One region of the Streptomyces odontotermitis genome, then DNA from elsewhere that is predicted to be linked to it. Evidence: riboswitches for the same ligand, from Rfam matches in the RefSeq annotation. Region 1 holds a riboswitch; the other holds the start of a gene.
The links. Region 1 has a riboswitch for cobalamin ahead of ACQB60_RS24015 (ribonucleoside triphosphate reductase). Riboswitches for the same ligand answer to the same signal wherever they lie in the genome.
Positions count from the first base shown of each region.

Region 2: linked by a shared signal. The riboswitch ahead of ACQB60_RS27495 (CbtB domain-containing protein) and the one ahead of ACQB60_RS24015 (ribonucleoside triphosphate reductase) in region 1 are both predicted to bind cobalamin.

Region 1 covers NZ_JBNJLS010000008.1:206,155-217,153, forward strand. The annotation lists gene aceB (malate synthase A) at 1-945, opposite strand, end outside; gene aceA (isocitrate lyase) at 1,053-2,339, opposite strand; gene ACQB60_RS24005 (short-chain fatty acyl-CoA regulator family protein) at 2,594-4,006, shown strand; gene ACQB60_RS24010 (anaerobic ribonucleoside-triphosphate reductase activating protein) at 4,038-4,628, opposite strand; gene ACQB60_RS24015 (ribonucleoside triphosphate reductase) at 4,625-6,403, opposite strand; cobalamin riboswitch at 6,453-6,596, opposite strand; gene tatA (Sec-independent protein translocase subunit TatA) at 6,681-6,908, opposite strand; gene ACQB60_RS24025 (LCP family protein) at 7,001-8,506, shown strand; gene ACQB60_RS24030 (ArsR/SmtB family transcription factor) at 8,641-9,000, shown strand; gene ACQB60_RS24035 (sigma-70 family RNA polymerase sigma factor) at 9,172-9,765, opposite strand; gene ACQB60_RS24040 (hypothetical protein) at 10,006-10,851, opposite strand.
Region 2 covers NZ_JBNJLS010000011.1:41,098-52,096, reverse strand. The annotation lists partial or broken gene ACQB60_RS27545 (ABC transporter ATP-binding protein) at 1-748, shown strand, start outside; gene ACQB60_RS27540 (2-aminoethylphosphonate ABC transporter permease subunit) at 741-1,613, shown strand; gene ACQB60_RS27535 (ABC transporter permease) at 1,600-2,427, shown strand; gene ACQB60_RS27530 (2-aminoethylphosphonate ABC transporter substrate-binding protein) at 2,511-3,587, shown strand; partial or broken gene ACQB60_RS27525 (RNA-guided endonuclease TnpB family protein) at 3,693-3,899, shown strand; gene ACQB60_RS27520 (HAD-IIA family hydrolase) at 4,006-4,785, shown strand; gene ACQB60_RS27515 (hypothetical protein) at 5,029-5,508, shown strand; gene ACQB60_RS27510 (class F sortase) at 5,575-6,198, shown strand; gene cpt (chloramphenicol phosphotransferase CPT) at 6,242-6,796, shown strand; gene ACQB60_RS27500 (CbtA family protein) at 6,846-7,646, opposite strand; gene ACQB60_RS27495 (CbtB domain-containing protein) at 7,668-7,886, opposite strand; cobalamin riboswitch at 7,921-8,048, opposite strand; gene ACQB60_RS27490 (ANTAR domain-containing protein) at 8,407-9,177, opposite strand; gene ACQB60_RS27485 (glycoside hydrolase family 6 protein) at 9,352-10,389, shown strand; gene glxA (radical copper oxidase GlxA) at 10,482-10,999, opposite strand, start outside.

The DNA of each region.
Region 1 (10,999 bases):
TTCGGTGTACGCGCGCATGAAGGGCGCGGTCATGGTGACCTTCGCGCGGTCGGGCAGCACGAAGTCGGGCCGGTGCCCGAGGTTCTTGATCAGGCTGAACAGGTAGTCCCAGCGGCCCGCGTTGAGCCCGGCGCTGTGCTCGCGCAGCTGGTGGAGGATCTCCTCCATCTCGAAGGCGGCGGTGACCGTCTCGATGAGGACGGTGGCGCGGATGGTGCCGCGCGGGATGCCGAGCAGCTCCTGGGCGAGGACGAAGACGTCGTTCCAGAGCCGGGCCTCGTGGTGGTTCTCCAGCTTGGGCAGGTAGAAGTACGGTCCGTGGCCCGCGTCGAGCTGGCGGCGGGCGCAGTGGAAGAAGTACAGGCCGAAGTCCACCAGGGCGGCGGGCAGCGGGCGTTCGTCGATGACCAGGTGCTTCTCGACGAGGTGCCAGCCGCGCGGGCGCACCACGATGGTGGCGAGCTCGTGGCGGTCGCGGAGCCGGTACTCCTTGCCCTCGGGGCTGGTGAAGTCGATGCGCCGCTCGATGGCGTCCAGCAGGGTCAGCTGGCCGCCGACGATGTTGTCCCAGGTGGGTGAGGTCGCGTCCTCGAAGTCCGCCATCCACACCTGGGCGCCGGAGTTGAGGGCGTTGACGGCCATGCGCCGCTCGGGCGGGCCGGTGATCTCCACGCGCCGGTCGGTCAGCCCGGGCGCGGGCGGCGCGACCCGCCAGTCGGGGTCCGAGCGGAGCGCGGCCGTGGTGAGCGGGAAGCCCAACGGCACGCCGGAGGCGATGCGTTCGGCGCGGCGGCGCCGCTCGGCGAGCAGGTCGAAGCGGCGTGCGGCGAACGCCTCGTCCAGGCGGGCGAGGAAGTCGAGCGCCTCGGGGGTGAGGATCTCGTCGTGGCGGTCGCCCGGCCTGCCGGCGACGCGCACCCGGCCGGCGGTCCTGGTGGCACTCATGGCACTCATGGGAATCTCCTCGGCGTGAAGGGAGGGAGGGGGGTGAGGGCCGGACGGAGCGGAGGTGTCCGGCCCTCACCGGATCGGTCACTGGCCGAAGAAGCGGCTCAGTGGAACTGCTCCTCCTCCGTGGAGCCGGAGAGCGCCGTCGTGGAGGAGGCCGGGTTCACGGCGGTGGAGACCATGTCGAAGTAGCCGGTGCCGACCTCGCGCTGGTGCCGGACCGCGGTGAAGCCGTGCTCCTGCGCCGCGAACTCCCGCTCCTGCAGGTCGACATAGGCCGTCATGCCGTGCTCGGCGTAGCCGCGGGCCAGGTCGAACATGCCGTGGTTGAGGGAGTGGAACCCGGCCAGGGTGATGAACTGGAAGCGGTAGCCCATCGCGCCCAGCTCCCGCTGGAACTTGGCGATCTGGTCGTCGTCCAGGGCCGCCTTCCAGTTGAAGGACGGCGAGCAGTTGTAGGCGAGCATCTGGTCCGGGTACCGGGCGTGGATCGCCTCGGCGAACTCACGGGCCTGCGCGAGGTCCGGGGTGCCCGTCTCGACCCAGATCAGATCGGCGTACGGGGCGTAGGCGAGGCCGCGCGCGATGACGGGGGCCATGCCGTTCTGAACCCGGTAGAAGCCCTCGGCGGTGCGCTCGCCGGTCACGAACTCCCGGTCGCGCTCGTCGACATCGCTGGTCAGCAGGTTCGCGGCGAGCGCGTCGGTGCGGGCCACGACGAGGGTGGGGACGTCGGCGATGTCGGCGGCGAGACGGGCCGCGTTGAGGGTGCGGATGTGCTGGGCGGTGGGCACCAGGACCTTGCCGCCGAGGTGGCCGCACTTCTTCTCGGAGGCGAGCTGGTCCTCGTAGTGGATGCCGGCGGCGCCCGCCGCGATCATCGCCTTGGTCAGCTCGAAGGCGTTGAGCGGACCGCCGAACCCGGCCTCCGCGTCCGCGACGACCGGCGCGAGCCAGTCCACGGAGGTGTCGCCCTCGGAGGTGGCGATCTGGTCGGCGCGCAGCAGGGCATTGTTGATCCGGCGCACCACCTGGGGAACGGAGTTGGCCGGGTACAGGCTCTGGTCGGGATAGGTGTGCCCGGCCTGGTTGGCGTCGGCGGCGACCTGCCAGCCGGACAGGTAGATGGCCTGGAGCCCGGCCCTGACCTGCTGCACGGCCTGGCCGCCGGTGAGCGCGCCGAGCGCGTGGATGTAGTCCTGTTCGTGCAGCTGGCGCCACAGCCGCTCGGCGCCGCGCCGGGCCAGGGTGTGCTCCTCGCGGACGCTGCCGGAGAGCCGGACGACCTCCTGTGCGCCGTAGGTGCGCTCGATGCCGCGCCAGCGCGGGTCCGTCGCCCAGCGCCGCTCGAGCTCCGCGGCCGTCGTGCCCTGCTGACCTGCCTGAGCCATGGTCGTCTCCCAGAGTGTGTGGTGAAGTGTGCCAACTCCTGGCACTGGGTGTCGCTGTAGAGCGGGCGCGACCCGCCGGAATCGCGGGGAGGCGATGCTGCGCAACTGGTGCGCCGTGGGCCGCAGTTCGACTCTGGCAGTGGCACTGAGTGCCCTCAACCGTGGACCCATGCCAAGTTCTGCGCATCTTCGGACCCGGAATTGCCAATCTTGCGAAGCCCTCAAACCAGCGTGATCGTCATAGGCTTACGGGCATGAGCAAGACGTACGCGGGGGCGCGGCTGCGCAGGCTGCGCGAGGAGCGGCAGTTGAGCCAGGCCGAACTCGCCCGGGTCCTCGCCATCTCACCGAGCTACCTCAACCAGATGGAGCACGACTCGCGCCCGCTCACCGTGCCCGTGCTGCTCCGGCTGACCGAGACCTTCGGCGTCGACGCCGCGTTCTTCTCCGAGCGGGACACCGGCCGCCTCGTCGCCGATCTGCGCGAGACCCTCGCCGCGGAGGTCACGGCGAACCGGGTCTCCCCCGCCGACCTGGCGGACCTCGCCTCCCGACTGCCCGCGGTCGCCCAGGTGTTGGTGGACCTGGGGCGGCGGGCCCACGCGCTGACCGAGCACCTGGCCGAGACGGCCGACGGCCGGCACGAAGCCTCCGGGGCTCCGCGCTCCGCGCACGAGGAGATCCGCGAGTTCTTCTACCGCCGCCGCAACTATCTGCACGACACCGATCTCGCGGCCGAGGCCCTCGCCCGCGAGATCGGCATCCGCCCCGGCGAGGTCGTGCGCGCCCTGTCCGGGCGGCTCGCTGAGCGGCACGGCGTCCGCCTGGCCACGGGAACGGACGCGGCCGCCCGGCTGCACCACTACGACCCCGAGGCCCGCGTCCTGCACCTGTCGGGGCGGCTGCGCCCCGGCCAGCAGGCGTTCCGCATGGCGACGCAGCTGGCCCTGCTCGAACACGACGCGGAGCTCGACCGGCTCGCCGAGGAGGACTTCGCGGCCGGCTCCCCCACCCACGCCCTGGCCCGCATCGGCGTCGCCAACTACTTCGCGGCCGCGCTCGTGCTGCCGTACACGGCCTTCCACACGGCGGCCGAGGAGGTCCGCTACGACATCGAGCGGCTCACCGACCGCTTCGGCCTCGGCTACGAGACGGTCTGCCACCGCCTCAGCACCCTGCAGCGGCCCCGGCTGCGCGGGGTGCCGTTCTCGTTCGTGCGGGTGGACCGGGCGGGCAACATGTCCAAGCGCCAGTCCGCGACGGGCTTCCACTTCTCGCGGGCGGGCGGCACCTGCCCGCTGTGGAACGTGTACGAGGCGTTCGCCGCGCCCGGCCGCATCCACGTACAGATCGCCTCGATGCCGGACGGCCAGCGGTACTTGTGGACCGCGCGCGCCGTGACCCGCCACCGGGGCGGCTGGGGCGAGCCCGGCAAGACGTTCGCGATCGGGCTCGGCTGCGAGCTGCGCCACGCCCACCGGCTCGTCTACTCCGACGGCCTCGACCTCGCCACCACGGCGGCGGCCACCCCGATCGGCATGGGCTGCCGCGTCTGCGAACGCCTCGACTGCCCGCAGCGGGCGGTCCCGCCGCTCGGCCGCCCGCTGGCCGTGGACGAGCGGAGCAGCACGTTCGTCCCGTATCCGGTGGCGGACGCGCAGCCGTAGCGCCCCGGCCCCGCGCAGACGGCAGCCTCGCTCAGACGGCGCGCGCCTCCTGCCACACGGGCTCCCCAAGGCCCCGCCGCGCCAGCCACCCCCGCAGCTCCTCGACGTCCGCCGCGTCGAGGAGCGCGGGGTCGACGGTGGTCCGCAGCTGGTGCGCCACCCCGGAGTCCACCAGCAGACCCAGGCTGCGCAGCGCGGGCGCGGCGCTGCCCCGCACGCCGGTCACGCGCCCGTACGCCGCCGGGGCCGCCTTCACGTCGAAGCCGACCCAGTCGACGAGGCCCGCGCCCAGGAGCTGCCCGAAGCGGCGCGGGTAGGCGCCGCCGGTGTGCAGGCCGACCTGGAAGCCGAGGCGGCGCACCGCGCGCATCGCGTCGGCGAGACCGGTCTGCAGCAGGGGTTCGCCGCCGGAGAAGACGACGCCGTCCAACAGGCCCCGGCGGCGGGCGAGATGGGCGGTCACCTGGGCCCAGTCGACGGCGGCCGGGGCACGCGGGTCGAGCAGCGCGGGGTTGTGGCAGTAGCCGCAGCGCCACGGGCAGCCCTGGCAGAACACCGTGGTGACGAGGCGGCCCGGCCAGTCGCAGCTCGACAGGCGCGCCCAGCCGCCGATCCGGATCACACCGCCGCTTCCTGGAAGTGCACGCGTTCGGCGTGCTCCCCCTTCTTGCCGATGTTGAAGGACGCCACGGGCCGGTGGTAGCCCATGACCCGCGTCCACACCTCACAACTGCCGCCGCAGGTCGGGCAGTCGTGGTGCTCGCCGGCGAGGTAGCCGTGCTCGGGGCAGATGGAGAAGGTCGGGGTCACCGTGAGGTAGGGCAGCTCGAAGCGCTCCAGCGAGCGCCGTACGAGACTGCGGCACGCCTCGGCCGTGGAGATGCGCTCGGACATGTACAGGTGCAGCACGGTGCCGCCCGTGTACTTGGTCTGCAGCTCGTCCTGGCGCTCCAGTGCCTCGAAGGGGTCGTCGGTCCAGCCGACGGGCAGCTGCGAGGAGTTGGTGTAGTAGGGGTTCGTGTCGGTGCCCGCCTGCAGGATGCCGGGGAAGCGGCGCCGGTCCTCCTTGGCGAAGCGGTAGGTGGTGCCTTCGGCGGGGGTCGCCTCCAGGTTGTAGAGGTGGCCGGTGCGCTCCTGGAACTCGGCCATGCGGGCGCGCACGTGGTCGAGGAGGCGGACGGCGAAGGCGTGCCCGCGCGGGTCGGTGATGTCGTACGCGTCGTGCGTGAAGTTGCGGATCATCTCGTTGATCCCGTTCACGCCGATGGTGGAAAAGTGGTTGCGCAGCGTCCCCAAGTAGCGCTTCGTGTACGGGAACAGGCCGCCGTCGATCAGATCCTGGACGGTGACCCGCTTGACCTCCAGGCTGTCGCGGGCGAGGCCGAGGAGCCGGTCGAGGGCCGCGAGGAGGGCGTCCTCGTCGCCCGCGTGCAGATGGCCGAGGCGGGCGCAGTTGAGGGTGACCACGCCGAGGGAGCCGGTCTGCTCGGCGCTGCCGAAGAGGCCGTTGCCGCGCTTGAGCAGCTCGGTCAGGTCCAGCTGGAGGCGGCAGCACATGGAGCGGATCTGGTGCGGCGCGAGGTCGGAGTTGATGAAGTTCTGGAAGTAGGGGAGCCCGTACTTCGCGGTCATCGCGAAGAGCCGCTCGGCGTTCTCGCTCTCCCAGGGGAAGTCCGCGGTGATGTTGTAGGTGGGGATGGGGAAGGTGAACACCCGCCCGCCGGCGTCCCCTTCGGTCATCACCTCGATGTAGGCGCGGTTGACGAGGTCCATCTCGGCCTGGAGCTCGCCGTAGGTGAAGTCCGCCTCCTCGCCGCCGATGACGGGCACCTGCGCGCGCAGGTCGTCCGGGCACGTCCAGTCGAAGGTGAGGTTGGTGAAGGGGGTCTGGGTACCCCAGCGCGAGGGGACGTTCAGGTTGTGCACCAGCTCCTGCATGCACTGGTGGACCTCCGCGTACGTCATCGCGTCCTTCCTCACGAAGGGCGCCATGTACGTGTCGAAGGAGCTGAACGCCTGCGCGCCCGCCCACTCGTTCTGCAGGGTGCCGAGGAAGTTGACGATCTGGCCGACCGCCGAGGAGAAGTGCCGGGGCGGCGCCGAGTCGATCTGCCCGGGCACTCCGTTGAACCCCTCGGTGAGCAGGGTGCGCAGCGACCAGCCCGCGCAGTACCCGGCGAGCATGTCGAGGTCGTGGAGGTGCAGGTCGCCGTCCCGGTGGGCGTCGGCGACCGCCGCCGGATACACCTGGTCCAGCCAGTAGTTGGCGACGACCTTCCCGGCGGTGTTGAGGATGAGCCCGCCCAGCGAGTACCCCTGATTCGCGTTGGCGTTGACCCGCCAGTCGCTGCGGTCCACATATTCGGTCACCGAAGCCACGGCGTCGATCTGAGTCACGTCGGCCCTCCCACGAGGCAGTACGGAGAAAGGTCCTCGCCGCGCGGAGATGCGCGGGAGGCGGCCGGCAGGTATCGGACTCGGGCCGTCGTGCGGCACTCACCGTTGCGGGGCAGCCCCGGACTCGCACCGGGTTCCCTGTTGCCTCGGCGGGCAGTTGAGCGCCCGCCGAACCGACTGCCGAAACACTACATGTGGGGTTATGGGCGACACGCCGACGCTAGATATTGGGTGACGTTGGGCCCTGGTGGCGGGTCTTTGGTCCCGCGAGCGCGCCCTACGCCTTCCGCTCAACTCCCGCCGCCCCCGCGGTTTCCGTGGCGCCCGCGGCTCCCCCGGCGCCCGCGCCCCCGTCCTCCTTCATCGCCCGCGTCTCGCTCTTGAGGATGCGCAGCGACTTGCCCACCGCCCGCGCGCTGTCCGGGAGCTTCTTCGAGCCGAAGAGCACGACGACGACGAGCGCCACGACCACCAGGTGCCAGGGTTCCAGTGCATTGCGGAGCATGGCCGCCCCACCCCTTCTCACATCGGCCCGAGAGGCGCACCCCCGGCGGACCGCCCGGATGCCCCCTCAGGAAAGGTTGCTACATTGCGCAACTGTACAACCATGGAGGAGGAGCACCCTTGGCAGCCAGTCACAAGCGCAAGCGGGGCCGGGGGCGGCGCGCGCTCCTGACCGTCGTGTCGTTCGGCGTCCTCGCGACGGCCGGTGCGGGCTGGGTGTATCTGCGGCTCAACGGCAACATCAACACCTTCGGTTCGGACGGCATCTCCGACGAGCGGCCGGGCGCGGACTCGTCGAAGGGACAGAACGTCCTGGTCATCGGCTCGGACGCGCGCACCGGCGGGAACAGTGCGCTCGGCGGCGGCGACAAGGGCGACATAGGCCGCTCGGACACCGCGTTCCTGCTGCACGTGTACGCGGACCGCAAGCACGCCGTCGCCGTGTCCATCCCGCGCGACACCCTCGTGGACATCCCGCCCTGCCGGCTGCCGGACGGCTCCTGGACGAAGACGCAGCCGGACACGATGTTCAATGCGGCGTACTCGGTCGGGCAGACCGCCAAGGGCAACCCGGCGTGCACCCAGAACACCGTCGAGAAGCTCACCGGGCTGCGCGTCGACCACACCGTCGTCGTGGACTTCAAGGGCTTCGCCTCGCTGACGGACGTGGTGGGCGGGGTCGAGGTCTGCCTGCCGAAGGACGTGTACGAGGGAGACCTCAACCCCAACCGGGGCAGCCGGGGCGACCGCCTGTTCCGCAAGGGCCCGCAGGAGGTGTCGGGCACCGAGGCGCTGGACTACGTCCGCATCCGGCACGGCATCGGCGACGGCTCCGACATCGGCCGCATCAAGCGCCAACAAGCCTTCGTGGCAAGCCTGTTGAAGAAGGTGAAGAGCGACGGCCTCACCCCGACCAAGCTGCTGCCGCTGGCGGACGCCGCGACCAAGTCGCTGACCGTCGATCCCGGCCTGGGCTCCGCCGACAAGCTCATCTCCTTCGCGATGTCGCTGCGGGACATCGACCTGGGCAACACCACGTTCGTCACCCTCCCCTGGCGGTACGAGGGCTCGCGCGTCGCCGTCGTCCAGCCGGACGCCGACGCGCTGTGGGCCTCGCTCAAGGACGACCGCACGCTCGACGGGAAGGACGCGGGCGGCGGCGGGCGCGACGACGACCGGCCCGCACCCAAGGACAGCGGCCCCGTCCGGGGCGCCGGCATCGAGGTCGCCGTCCGCAACGGCACCACCGTCACGGGCCTCGCCGCCCGCGCCGCCGGGACGCTCACCGAGCACGGCTTCACCGTCACCGGCACCGCGACGGCCGACCGCCAGGACCACACCACCACCCTGATCGAGTACGGGCCCGGCCAGAGGAAGAAGGCCGAGTCCGTAGCCCGGCTCTTCGCGGACGCCGAGCTCAAGGCGGCCCCGGCCGACGCCCCGGGCATCCGGATCACGCTCGGCCGCGCCTACGCCGCCGACCCGTCAGCCACCGCGTCAGACAAGCCCTCCGCCACCCCCTCGCCCGTCCCCTCCAAGGTCGCCGCCGACGCCCGCTCCGGCGACGCCGACGCCTGCTCCGACCTCTCGTACGGCTGACCCTTCGTACGACTGACCTCTCGTACGGCCGACCCTGAGATGTCCCTGATCCGCCCGTGAGCTGCGTCAGGAGACTTTGACAGGCCCCGAGGTACATGTCAGCGTTTCTTGACAGGCACGAGAGAGAGGCCGCGATGGCCGGGGAAAGCGATCGGGAGCCGACGGGCGACCAACTGCTCAAGGTGCTCTCGGCGCTGGGCAATCCGCATCGCATGCGGATCGTCGCGGCGCTCCACGAGAAGCGCAATTACGTGAGCGCGCTGGCCCGTGAGATCGGCATGGGCCGCCCGCTGCTGCACATGCACCTGAAGCTGCTCGAGGGCGCCGGTCTCGTCGTCGGCACGCCCGAGGTGGCGGCGGACGGTAAGACCATGAAGTACTTCGAAGTGGCGCCCTTCCTCTACGAGTTGACGCCCGAGGTCGTCCACCGGTCCGCCTCGACCCTCACCGAGAAATCAGCGAACGAGGAAGCCAAGCGAACGGACAATCGGTGACGCTCGCCGACGGTGACGCGAGCGCCTGGGTGGGTGCCGTCGGCGCGGGCGGCACCTCCCCGTGACGGACGCGGAGTCCCACGCCGTGAGCCGGACGCCGTGAGACCGACTCCGTGAGGCCGACGGGCCCGGACCCTCGGTGGGGTCCGGGCCCGTCGCACGGTCCGCGGTTCAGGCCGCGGCGCCCACGAGTGCGGGGCGCTCGGCGGCCTCCAGCGACTCGATCAGCGAGAGCCGGGCCCGGGACACGCGCGACCGCACCGTGCCCACGGGGCAGCCGCTGATCAGCGCGGCCTCCGCGTAGCTGATGCCGAGGAGCTGGGTGAGGACGAACGCCTCGCGCCGCTCGTCGGGCAGGCCGTCGAGGAGCTCGGTGAGCGCGATCCCGTCGTCGAAACCGGGCAGCCCGCGCGACTGGGTGTGCTCGGCGAGCAGCTGCCAGTCGTCGGTGTCCGAGATCCGGGGCCGGGCCGCGGTGCGCCGGATGCTGTCGACGACCGCGCGCCGGGCGATGGACAGCAGCCACGTACGGGCGGAGGACCGCCCCTCGAACCGGTGCAGGCTGCCGAGGGCCCGCAGGAACGTGTCCTGGGTGAGGTCGTCGGCGGCCTGGGGGTCCGCGCCCAGATAGGTGACGTAGCGGCGCACGTCGAGGTGGAGGGCGCGGACGAAGTGCTCGATCGCGTCGGGGTCACCGCCGCGGGCGGCGAGTGCCCACGCCGTTATCGACTCGTCGCGCGAGGGCGACAGGGCAGGAGTGATCACCTGGTGTCCTTCTCGGGAATCCGGACCGAGGACGGGTGGCCTCTCGCGTACTGCCTGGCGCGTTCTGCCTGGCGCGTTCTGCGCACGCGTCAGCGGATCCGGTGGCGTGAAGTGGTGGGGGACGGCCGGGCGTACGGAGCCGCGTGGTCGGTGCGGTGCGGATCCGGATGAGTACGCGCACGGCCGATGCCTGAGGCACCGCGCGCTGGACGCGCACATGGCCTCGGGAAACCGGCTGTCTCAGATGACAGCGGTCCCCATGGGCGGACCCCGAGAAGTGATGGCGTGGACGAGGAGAAGGCCCGGCACCGCACGGTGCGAACGGGTCCTGCGGACCCGGATCCGCGGGCGGTGCGGCGGCGCGGGCAGCACCAGGGGCACCCGCAGCGGCGCGACCAGCCAGCCCGCGAAGGCCCGCGCGATACGGAAAGCGGCGCGCTCTCCGTACGCGAGCCAGAGGCCGCTCACGAGGGCGGCGAGAAGGTGGGCGGCGAGCATGCCGGTCGGGGACATGCCGCCCATGTCATGGTTCATACCCATGCCGTGGCCCATGTCCATGCCGTGATCCATGCCCATGCCATGGCCCATGTCCGCACCGTGCCCCATGTGCCCCATGTGCCCCATGTCGCCCATGTGCTCCATGTGTTGCCGTGCCGACATAGAAGGCATGGATGTCATGGATGTCATCGACGACATGGCGCCCATGTCATGCACGGACGCTCCGGAGCCGGAGCCGGTCCCGCCCCCGCCTCCGCCCCCAACAGCCCCACACGTCACATCCTGCATCCACCGCGTCGCGAGGGAAGAACCGCCCGGCTGAGCGGGGGCCGCCAGCGTCTGGGCGAGCGTGAACGTGGAGTGGAGGGCCGCCTGGGCGGCCACGGTGGCCGAGACCACGACGAGCAGGCCGCGTTCGGTTCCGGCCAGGCACCAGGCGGCGCCGCCCGTGGCGACGGCGCCCGCGGCGAGCGTCCACCCGGGCAGCCCCGAGCCGGACATCAGCACGTGCCCCAGGGCTGCGAGCAGCACACAGACGGCCGCGAACACCGCGGCCCGGACCGTGCGAGACACCCACTCAGCAGTCATGGCGGGGTCATCCTTGCATTCGCCTCAGGCGCGGCAAGAGCCGGTCCGGAAATTGCCCATGCGGCAAGGGCGCACGGAGAGTTGTGACCCAGGCCACAACAACGTGCGGGAACTGGCGGCGCGTTCGGCCCGACCTCTAGCGGACGTA
Region 2 (10,999 bases), on a different contig from region 1:
CAGAAGGCCCCGAAGTCCGGGATACCCGGCCGGGTCGCCGAGGCGCTGGAGATGACGGGCATGGCCGCGTACGCGAAGCGGTTCCCGCGCGAGCTGTCCGGCGGGCAGCAGCAGCGGGTCGCCATCGCGCGGGCGCTGGCGATCCGGCCGGGGGGTGCTGCTCCTGGACGAGCCGCTGTCCGCGCTCGACGCGCAGCTGCGCTCCGGGATGCTGGCCGAACTCGCCCGGCTGCACCGGGAGTTGCCCGAGGTGTCGATCCTCTACGTGACCCACGACCAGGTCGAGGCGCTGACCCTCGCGGACCGGATCGCCGTCATGGACAGCGCGCGGCTGAAGGACTGCGGGACACCGCAGGAGCTCTACCGGGCGCCCAGGACCGAGTTCACGGCCGGGTTCGTGGGCAACGCGAACCTCTTGAAGGTGACCGTCTCGAAGGGAGGCGTCGCCTTCGGGGGTGCCGAGCTCGCCGTCGACACCGGGGGTGCCGTGGCGGGGGCCGTGGCCACGCTGTGCGTGCGGCCGCACCTCGTCGGCCTCGGGGCCGGGCCCAACTCCCTTACGGGGAAGGTGTCCGAGGTGCAGTGGCGGGGGGCCACGCACCGGCTGTACGTGGACGTGGGCGGGCAGTCCGTGAAGGCGGACCTGCGGGAGCTGAAGGCGCCGCCGGGGATCGGGGACGAGGTCACCCTGCACTTCGCGCCCGAGGACGCGGTGCTGCTGTCCGCAGGGGTGAGCAAGGATGGCTAGCGTCGTACTCGGGACACGGGCGGGGAAGGCGGCCACGTCCCGTACCCGCATACCGAAGTTCGTGTGGGCCCTCCCGCCCGTCGCCCTGCTCGGGCTCGTGTTCCTCTACCCCCTCGCCCTCGTCGTCCAGCAGTCCGTGCGGCCCGACACCGGGGGGACCTCGCTCGCGCCCTACGCGGACGTGTTCGCCTCCGAGGCGTTCCGGGAGGCGCTCGGGACCACCGTGTGGCTGGCCGTCGGGTCCACCGCGGGGTGTCTCGTGCTGGGGTTCGCGCTCGCGCTCGTGATCGCCTTCGTGCCGTTCCCCGGGGGCAGGGCCGTCGCCAAGTTCATCGACGTCTTCCTCTCCTTCCCGTCCTTCCTCATCACGCTCGCGCTGCTGTTCATCTACGGCACGAAGGGCATGGCGAACGGGATCTGGACCGATGCGACCGGGGCCGCCGACGGGCCCTTCCAGTTCCTCACCACCCCGTGGGGCGTGCTGCTCGCCGAGATCACGTACTTCACGCCCTTCGTGATGCGGCCGCTGCTCGCCGCCTTCTCGCAGCTCGACACCGCCCAGCTGGAGGTGGCGTCGAGTCTGGGGGCGCGGCCCCTGCGCGTCGTGCGGCAGGTCATCCTGCCCGAGGCGCTGCCCGCGCTCGCCGCGGGCGGGAGCCTCGTGCTCGTCATGTGTCTCAACGAGTTCGGGATCGTCCTCTTCACCGGGGCCAAGGGCGTCACGACCCTGCCGATGCTCGTCTACGGCAAGGCCATCCTCGAGTCCGACTATCCGGCGGCCTGTGTCGTCGCCGTCGTCAACATCGCGATCTCCCTGGGCCTCTACGGCATCTACCGGGTGGTGAGCCGTCGTGCTGGTGCATAGCCGCAAGGGGAAGTGGGCGGCCTGGGTCCTCTTCCTCGTCTTCTTCCTGCCGCTCTTCGCGCTGCCGCTGCTCGTCATCCTCGCGGCGTCGTTCTCCTCCCACTGGTCGGGCGCTTTCCCGTCCGGGTTCACCGCCGAGCACTACTCGGCCGCCACCCGGGGGGAATCACTCGAGGCGCTGACCACCAGCCTCGTCACGGCCGTCGCCGCCAGCCTGCTCGCGCTCACCGCGGGCGCGTGGGCCGCGCTCGCCGCCGCCTCGCTGAAGAAGGGCGGAGGGGGCACCCCCAGGCTCTCCAAGCTCTGGGGGCGGGTCCTGGACGCCCTGTTCATGCTGCCCGTCGCCGTGCCGTCCGTCGTGGTCGGGCTCGCCGTCCTCGTCGCCTTCAGCAAGCCGCCGATGATCCTCAACGGCACGCGCTGGATCGTGATCCTCGCGCACGCCATTCTCGTCACGGCGTTCGCCTACCAGTCGGTCTCGGCCGCCATCCTGCGTCTCGACCCCGCGTACGAACAGGCCGCCGCCTCGCTCGGTGCCCGGCCCGCGTACGTCCTGTGGCGGGTGAAGCTGCCGCTCCTGCTGCCGTCCCTCACGGCGGCCGCCGGGCTCTGCTTCGCCCTGTCCATGGGTGAGTTGAGCGCCACGATGATGCTCTACCCGCCGAACTGGATGCCGCTCCCGGTGCAGATCTACGCGGCCACCGACCGGGGCGCCACCTTCACCGGGGCCGCCGTCGCGGTGGTCCTGATGGCGGCGACGCTGCTCGTGCTCTTCGCCGTGTCCCGCATCCGCACCCGCGCCTCCTACCGCTGAATTCCCCTTCCCCCCAAGGCCCTCAGACCCTCAGGCCCTCAGGCCCTCAGGCCCTCAAGGTTCTCCAAGGAGTACGAAACGTCATGCACCGGCTTACCTCCGCCCGCACGCTCGCCGCCGTCTCCGGCAGCCTCGTCCTCGCCGGCTCGCTCACCGCCTGCGGCGGCGACTCCGCCGCGTCCAACGCCAAGGAGGTCACCGTCTACAGCGCCGACGGCCTCAAGGGCGAGAACGGCGACGGCTGGTACGACCAGGTCTTCAAGGACTTCGAGAAGAAGACCGGCATCAAGGTCAACTACGTCGAGGGCGGCTCCGGCGAGATGGTGCAGCGCGCCGTCCGCGAGAAGTCCAACACCCAGGCCGACGTCCTCATCACCCTGCCCCCCTTCATCCAACAGGCCGACGACAAGGGCCTGTTGCAGGCGTACGAGCCGAAGGGAGCGGAGGAGGTCGACGGCGCGAACAAGGCCGCCGACGGCAAGTGGACCGCCGTCGTCAACAACTACTTCGGCTTCATCTACAACAAGAAGGAGCTCGGCGGCGCCAAGGCCCCCAAGACCTGGGAGGACCTCACCGACTCCGCGTACAAGAACAAGGTGCAGTACTCCACGCCCGGCGTCGCGGGCGACGGCACCGCCGTGCTGATCAAGGCCATGCACGACTTCGGCGGCAAGGAGCCCGCCCTGGACTACCTGAAGAAGCTCCAGTCCAACAACGTCGGCCCGTCCGCCTCCACCGGCAAGCTCGCGCCCAAGGTCGACAAGGGCGAGCTGCTCGCCGCCAACGGCGACGTGCAGATGAACTACGCCCAGTCCAGGGACATGCCGAACCTCGGCATCTGGTTCCCGGCCACCGAGAAGAACCCCGGCAGGCCCACGACCTTCGCGCTGCCGTACGCGGCCGGGCTCGTGAACAAGGCCCCGCACAGCGCCAACGCCAAGAAGTTCCTCGACTATCTGCTCGGACAGAAGGCGCAGCAGCAGGTCAGCGAGGTCGGCGGCGGCTTCGCGGCGCGCGGCGACGTCAAGGCGACCGACGAGAACGCCGTGGCCCTCGACAAGCTCATGGACGGCGTCGACGTCTTCGAGCCGGACTGGGACGACATCTCCAAGAACCTCCCGTCGTACGTGGAGGACTGGAAGTCGGCAACCGGCAGCTGACCGTGCCTGGCCGCCGTCCCTGTCTCCTCCGGGCGCGGTGCGCCCAGTGCTGCGCTCGAAGCGGACCCCGGAGTGCGAACGCCCGTCCGTATGGGTCCTTCGCTGCCCGCGCCGGTCTGTGGGGACCGGGGCGTGCAGGAGACCGCGACCACCCCTTCCGACGCCCACGACCTCCCACACGCCGAGTACGGCAAGAAGGCAAGGGCCAAGGTCGCCCGGCAGCGCCAGGACACCGGCCGGCCGAAGTTCCTCGCCAAGACCACCCTGGCCAGGAAGGCCGCGGACGCCGCCATCGGCGCCACCAAGGCGGCGGGGGGATCGACGGGGTCAAGATCACGGCATCCTGACTAGGCTGGGGGCGTCGGCACAGCGCTGTCCCGGCGCCCCAGGCAACCCGTACACCGCAGGAGTGCACCCCATGGCAGAGCTCAAGCCCATCGAATCGTGGCTCACCGACATGGACGGCGTGCTCATCCACGAGGGGGTCCCGATCCCCGGCGCCGACGCCTTCCTGAAGAAGCTCCGCGAGTCCGGCAAGCCCTTCCTGGTCCTCACCAACAACTCCATCTACACCGCCCGCGACCTCCAGGCCCGGCTGACCCGCATGGGCCTGGAGGTGCCGGTCGAGAACATCTGGACGTCGGCGCTGGCCACGGCACAGTTCCTCGACGCGCAGCGGCCGGGCGGGACGGCGTACGTCATCGGGGAGGCGGGCCTCACGACGGCGCTGCACGACATCGGGTACGTCCTGACCGACCACGCCCCCGACTACGTGGTCCTCGGCGAGACCCGCACGTACTCCTTCGAGGCCATGACCAAGGCGGTCCGCCTCATCAACGGCGGCGCCCGCTTCATCTGCACCAACCCGGACGAGACGGGACCCTCCACGGAGGGGCCGCTGCCCGCGACGGGGGCGGTGGCCGCGCTGATCACCAAGGCGACCGGCAAGCAGCCGTACTTCGCGGGGAAGCCGAATCCGCTGATGATGCGGACGGGGCTCAACGCGATCGGGGCGCACTCGGAGACGAGCGCGATGATCGGGGACCGCATGGACACGGATGTCCTTGCCGGACTGGAGGCGGGGATGCGGACGTTCCTGGTGCTCACCGGGCTGACCGACCGGCCGGACATCGAGAAGTACCCGTTCACTCCGTCGCAGGTCGTTGATTCCATCGCTGACCTGGTGGATCTGGTCTGACTGCGGCCCACGGCTCGGGACTGTCCGCTGACTGCCGGCTGACCGCCGGTGGGGGTTTCTCGCGCAGTTCCCCGCGCCCCTAACGGGTCGCCCGGGATGCGAGGGCTGTTACTCCACGTGAACCTCGGTAACAGGAGGTTCACCATGCGTATATCTTCGTTTGCTCTGGGTGGCGTGGGGGCGGCCGTCGCTCTTGCCGTCGCTCTGCCCGTCGGGCCCGCTCAGGCCCATGACCATGGGTCCGTGCAGGCCACCGTCACGCCGTCCAGCGCCGGCCCGGGGGCCCAGGTCGAGGTGCGGGCCGACGGGTGTGACGGGACCACGGGGTCGGCCAGTTCGGGGGCGTTCGAGTACGACGCCCGGCTGACCGGGCGGGACGGGGACAAGTACTCGCTCAACGGCACGACGAAGATCAAGTACGGGGTCTCGGGGAGCTACTCCGTCACCATCACCTGCGACGGCCACCCCCACCAGGGCGCGGGCACCGTGCAGGTCATCCGCAACAACCCGGCCCCGGTCTCGCCGGTCCGGGCCGGCGGTGGCGGCACCGCCCGCCTCGCGGAGTCGCACCTCGCCGAGTCGCACCTCGCGGGACCGGCCGCCTCGGCCGAGGCGAGCGAGGCGGGGCCCGGCACCCGGCACGCGGTCATCGGCCTGGTGCTCGCCGGTGTCGCGGCGGTGGCCGTCGCGTTCCGCAGCGTCCGCCGGCGCCGCTCCGAGTGAGAGCGGAGTTGAGAGCGGGGTGAGCGCGCGGTGACCAGCGACAGGCCGGGCTCCGGGCGGCTGCTCATGGGTGCCGCCTGGGCCGTGCTCATCGGGGGACTCTGCCTGTGGGGGAGCGACGCCGTCGACCTCCGGGGCGGCCTCTCCGAACCCGCCGCGGGCGACGTGGCGGCGGTCGGGCGGCCCTTCGGCGTCGAACTCCCGCCCGCGCACGAGGCGTTGGACCCCGCCCGTCCGCAGCGCGTCGACATCCCCGCGCTCGACGTGCGCGCCGCGGTGACGGCGCGCGGGCTCGACGCGGAGGGCGCGATCGACCCGCCGCCGTTCGCGCAGGCGGACTCGGTCGGCTGGTACGGCGGCGGCACCCGGCCCGGCGCGGCGGGCGCCGCCCTGCTCGTGGGCCACGTCGACACCGAGACGCGGCCCGCCGTCTTCTACCACCTCAGCGCGCTCAAACCCGGCGAGCGGATCGGGGTGGCCCGGGACGACGGCACGGTCGCCGAGTTCACCGTCGACGACGTACGGGTGCACCGGCGCGACGGCTTCGACGCGAAGGCGGCGTACGGCCCGCACGAGGACGGCCGCGCGGAGCTGCGCCTGATCACCTGCGGCGGGACCTTCGACCACGCGCAGCGCCGGTACACGGCGAACGTGGTGGTGTCCGCGTACCTGACGGGCGTCCGCCGCTGAAATGGAGTGGGTGGCGCGGGTGACCGTGCCTACAGTGGCGTCCGTGACGGGACAAGTGATCGTGCTCAACGGCGGTTCCAGCGCGGGGAAGTCGGGCATCGCGCGCTGTCTGCAGGCCGTGCTCGCGGAGCCCTGGCTGACCTTCGGCTGCGACACCTTCGTGGACGCCCTGCCCGCGTCGATGAAGGCGTCGGACGCGGGCCTCGACATCGCGGCGGACGGCGCGGTGAGCGTGGGGGCGGAGTTCCGCGCGCTTGAGGCCGCGTGGATCGAGGGGATCGCCGCGATGGCACGGGCCGGGGCGCGGGTGATCGTCGACGAGGTCTTCCTCGGGGGCGCCGCCTCGCAGGCCCGCTGGGATAAGGCGCTCGTGGACGTGCCCGTGCTGTGGGTGGGCGTGCGCTGCGCCCCCGAGGTGGCGGCCGCGCGCGAGCTGGCGCGGGGCGACCGGGCCGCCGGAATGGCCGCGGGGCAGGCCGAGTCGGTGCACCAGGGCGTGCGCTACGACATGGAGGTCGACACCGCGGGCCGGGAGTCGCTGGAGTGCGCGCAGGCCATCGCGGAGCGTCTCGCGGGGCGCCTCACGGAGCGTGGGTGACGGTGACGGCGGCCCCGGTCCCGCCGCGGGGCCGCCCTCGACCGGGACGTCAGGCCGTGGGCTCCACGGAGACCGTGTTCGGGGACGTGCGGGCGTAACCGCCCTCCGCCGAGGCCGACTTGGCGGCCGCGCGCAGGCCGAGTCCGCCGAAGACCGCCGCGAACACCGCCCACAGCAGCACGTGCGAGGCGAGCGACAGCATCCGGAAGTCCCACAGCAGCGTCGCGTCCACCGGAACGGGGTCCGGGTTGTCGGGCAGCGCGAAGAGCAGCGCGAGCACGGCGACCGTCGTGAGGGCCACGGCGATCTGGCGCACCGGAAGGGACTTGGCGGCCAGGCGCACGTACACCTGCCAGGCCAGGAACATGCCGAGCACGCCGATCGCGACCGATGCCAGCCACATCGCCTGCCGGTCGCCGACCGTGCCGGAGTCGCCGACGCCCGGCGGGTTAGCCGGGTAGCGCAGGCCCGGCAGGAGCGAGACCGCGACGAACGCGGCCGTCGCGAAGGTCAGGGCGCGCGGCCAGGGGGACGTCTGCGGAGCGCGCCGGTGCACCAGGGCGTACGCCACCGCGAACAGCACGCCGATCGCGAGACCGGCGACGACAGCGGCGACGACCAGGCCGAGGTGCTGGGTCGAGCGGGTGAAGAGCTCCTCGTGGTGCTGCATGGACTGGCCGGCGCCGTGCGCGTGCTCCTCGGCGGCCGTGCGCTTCTCCTCGGCGCGGATCGCGCGGTCCATCAGGGGCTCGGCGAGGAGGAGGGAGAAGAGACCGGCCGCGAGGCCCGCCGCCCCTCCCGCCGCCAACCCGCGCCCGAGCAGGGGGAGTACAGGTGTCGGGGAGGACATGGTGCTGAGATCGCCCGCCCGTCAGTGGCAGGGGGCACCGAAGAGGTGCCTGCCGTCGTGCGCGAACTCGTGCAGGTAGCTGCCGGTCGCCGAGATCAGCGAGCCGTTGTCGATGAACACCGCGTACAGCGCGATCAGCGCGAGGATCGCCGCGCCGGAGGCGATGAGCCAGTCGCGCGTCTGGGTCGCGGCGGCCTGGGCCGCCGTGGTGTCGGTGGTCGGTGCAGTGTGCAGAGACATACCGGGTGGGCCTCCTTCTGGGGTTTCCACGCCCCATGGCAGGAGGACGACGGCTCAGTTCCTGACTTCCGCGCACGTCTGGGGAGCACGCACGGGGTCACAGTGGCGGGACCGCCCCGGAATCGCACCGGGTTCCTGTCAACCGTCGCCTCGATGTATGGACTTGTCGTCCCGGAGAGTCCCAGTCCGGCATGGACACTGTCAACCACGTCCGCGCCTCTGCGCCCCCTGCGACCTGCGCAAGCCCGCTTGCGACGGTGGACCGTCGCCCGGTCGACGGACCGCTCCCCCCGGAACCGTCGACCGGGCTGGTCCTCCACCGCGCGCGCACGAGTCGCGGGAGTAACCCGGCGCCGGCGCGGGAGCTGTGGTGCCGACCCGCTTGCGGGGTGGGCAGGTTCAGCCTGATCCGGCCGGGGGCTTGGGCCGTCAGAACCGACTCTAGAGCGAATATGCCTCCCGGCCTAGGGGGCGTTTGACGCCAAGTCGTGGCCGGATCGCCCTGCGTGATCGCCACAGTTCAGAGGGGTTCGGTTTCATCAGGTCCGGACCTGCCGGGGCGCAGCGCCGCGTCGTTGAGCTTTCCCTCGATCAGCTCGCCCGCGACGCGGTCGATGGCCAGGCGTTCCCTGCGTGCGTAGCCGCGCAGGGCCGCGAAGGCGGGCTCCATTCCGGTGCGCCAGCGCTCGGCGAGTATGCCTTTGGCCTGTTCGACGCGAATGCGACTGGTCAGCGCCGTCTCCAACTGCCTGCTGAGCGTGCGGTAGCCGGCGTACGCCTCGTGGTTGTGCAGCCCGAGGGCGGCCGCGCTCGCCAGGATCTCGGCGCACCGCACCTCACCGTTGGGAGTGGCCTGCCTGGCGAGGAAGACATTGAGCACGCCGAACACGGACTCGCCGCGGCGCATCGGCACCGCGTACGTCATCGTGACGCCGTGCTCCAGGGCCTGTGCGGTGAACTCGGGCCAGCGGATCGCCGTCACCCTCTCGGTGAGCCGCACGGGCGCCACCGTCGTGCCGGTGCTGTAGCTCTCCACGCACGGCCCGTCGCTCCTCTGGGACCTCAACAGGGCTATCGCGACCTCTTGTTGGTGGCTGCTGGGGGCGAGCGCGATGGTGCGGCTCTCGCCCGTGCGGTGGGTGAACATCACTCCGGCGGTGTGCGCGCCGAACAGCTCCACACAGTGGTCGGCCATGCCCCGCAGATAGTGCTCGGCCCGGAAGTCGTCCCGCAGTGTGTCCGCGCTCTCCACCACGACTTCCGCCAGCCGGAGTTCCGTGCTGCGGTCCACATCAGCCTCCCCTCCCTGGCTGCCCCGCTGCCTTCGCCTACCCCGCGGGGGCGCGCGTTAACGGCCGCTGTAACAGCTCGCCCACAGCTCTCCGCCCGGGGCAGGTGGGCCCTCGTGAGGGGGGAAGCCGTATGTCAGGATTGGGAAACGGACAGTGCACCCAAGGGGGAGTGGATGTACCGCAAAGGCACAGGTCGCGGGAGTGGACACACGAGGGGGGTGAAGGCGGGGGTGGCGCTCGTGGGAGCCGCGGCGCTGCTGCTGTCCGGGTGTTCCTCGGACGACGGCAAGGACAACGACTCGTCCAGCGGCCCCGTGAAACAGCAGCCGAAGGGCAGCGACCCGTACTGGGTCAATCCCGACGGGAACGCGGCGAAGCAGGTCACCGCGTACGAAAAGGACGGCAAGGGCGACGACGCCGAGCTGATCCGGAAGATCGCCGAGCAGCCGGTCGGCGAGTGGATCGGCCCGGAGAACCCGGAGCAGGAGGCGCGCGGCTACACCGAGGCCGCCGAGAAGGCAGACCGGGACGCGCTCCTGGTTCTCTACAACATCCCGCACCGCGACTGCGGCCAGTTCTCCAAGGGCGGCGCGGCGGACGGCAATGCGTACCGGGCGTGGATCGACGGCGTCGCCAAGGGCATCGGCGACCGGCCCGCCACGGTCATCCTGGAGCCGGACGCGGTCCTGCACATGGTCGACAAGTGCACCCCGGACAACCTCCACGAGGAGCGCTACGACCTCCTCAAGGGCGCCATCGGCAAGCTCAAGTCCCTGAAGAACACGAAGGTGTACCTGGACGCGGGCAACGCGGGCTGGGGCAAGGGGCCCGACTCGATCTGGGAGCCCCTGAAGTGGTCGGGCGTCGAGCAGGCAGACGGCTTCTCGGTGAACGTCTCCAACTTCCAGACCACGCAGGCCAGCATCGCCTTCGGCAAGCAGCTGTCCGGCAAGGTCGGCGGCAAGCACTTCGTCATCGACACCAGCCGCAACGGCAACGGCCCGTACGACGCCAAGGCCAAGGACCCCTGGTGCAACCCGCCGGGCCGTGCGCTCGGTGAGGCGCCCACGACCAAGACGGCCGACCCGCTCGTCGACGCCTACCTCTGGGTCAAGCGGCCCGGTGAGTCGGACGGGACGTGCAAGGGCGGCCCGAAGGCGGGGGAGTGGTGGCCGGAGTACGCGCTCGGGCTCGCCAAGTCCGCGAAGTAGCTTCCTTGAAGTAGCTTCCTTCCGTACGCCGATGGGGCGCCCTCCTGAGTGGAGGGCGCCCCATCGGCGTATGCGGGTGAACTCCCGTGGAATCAGGGGACCTTGACCCACTGGGCCTTGCTCGGTGTGCCCTGGTCGTCCGTCACGAACAGCATGTACCAGCCCGACTCGACCAGGCTGCGGTTCTTCGGGACCGTCACCGTGACCTTGTCGCCCGACTTCTTCATGTCCAGGGCGATCGACGTCTGGTCGATGTCCGTGACGTGCGTCGAGGCGCTGGGCCGGATCAGCCGGGCCGTCTTGAGGGACGTGGCGTGCTTCGAGGTGAACGTCCCGGAACCGCCGCGCTCGATCGTCTTCGGGCCGCCGCCGAGCGAGGGCCGCGCGCCGTGGTACAGGTACGGCGGCGTGTAGATCTCGATGCGCTGCTCGAACTCGCCCGGCTTGGTGTTGGCCTTGTCGGCGTAGAGCGAGTCCGAGCCGAAGAACATCACGCGGCCGTCGGGCAGCAGGATCGAGCCCGAGTGGTAGTTGCGGCCCACCTCCGGGTCGGCGACCCGGTTCAGCTCGTTGGTCCTCGGGTTGTAGATGCGCGCCTGGTGGATGTTGG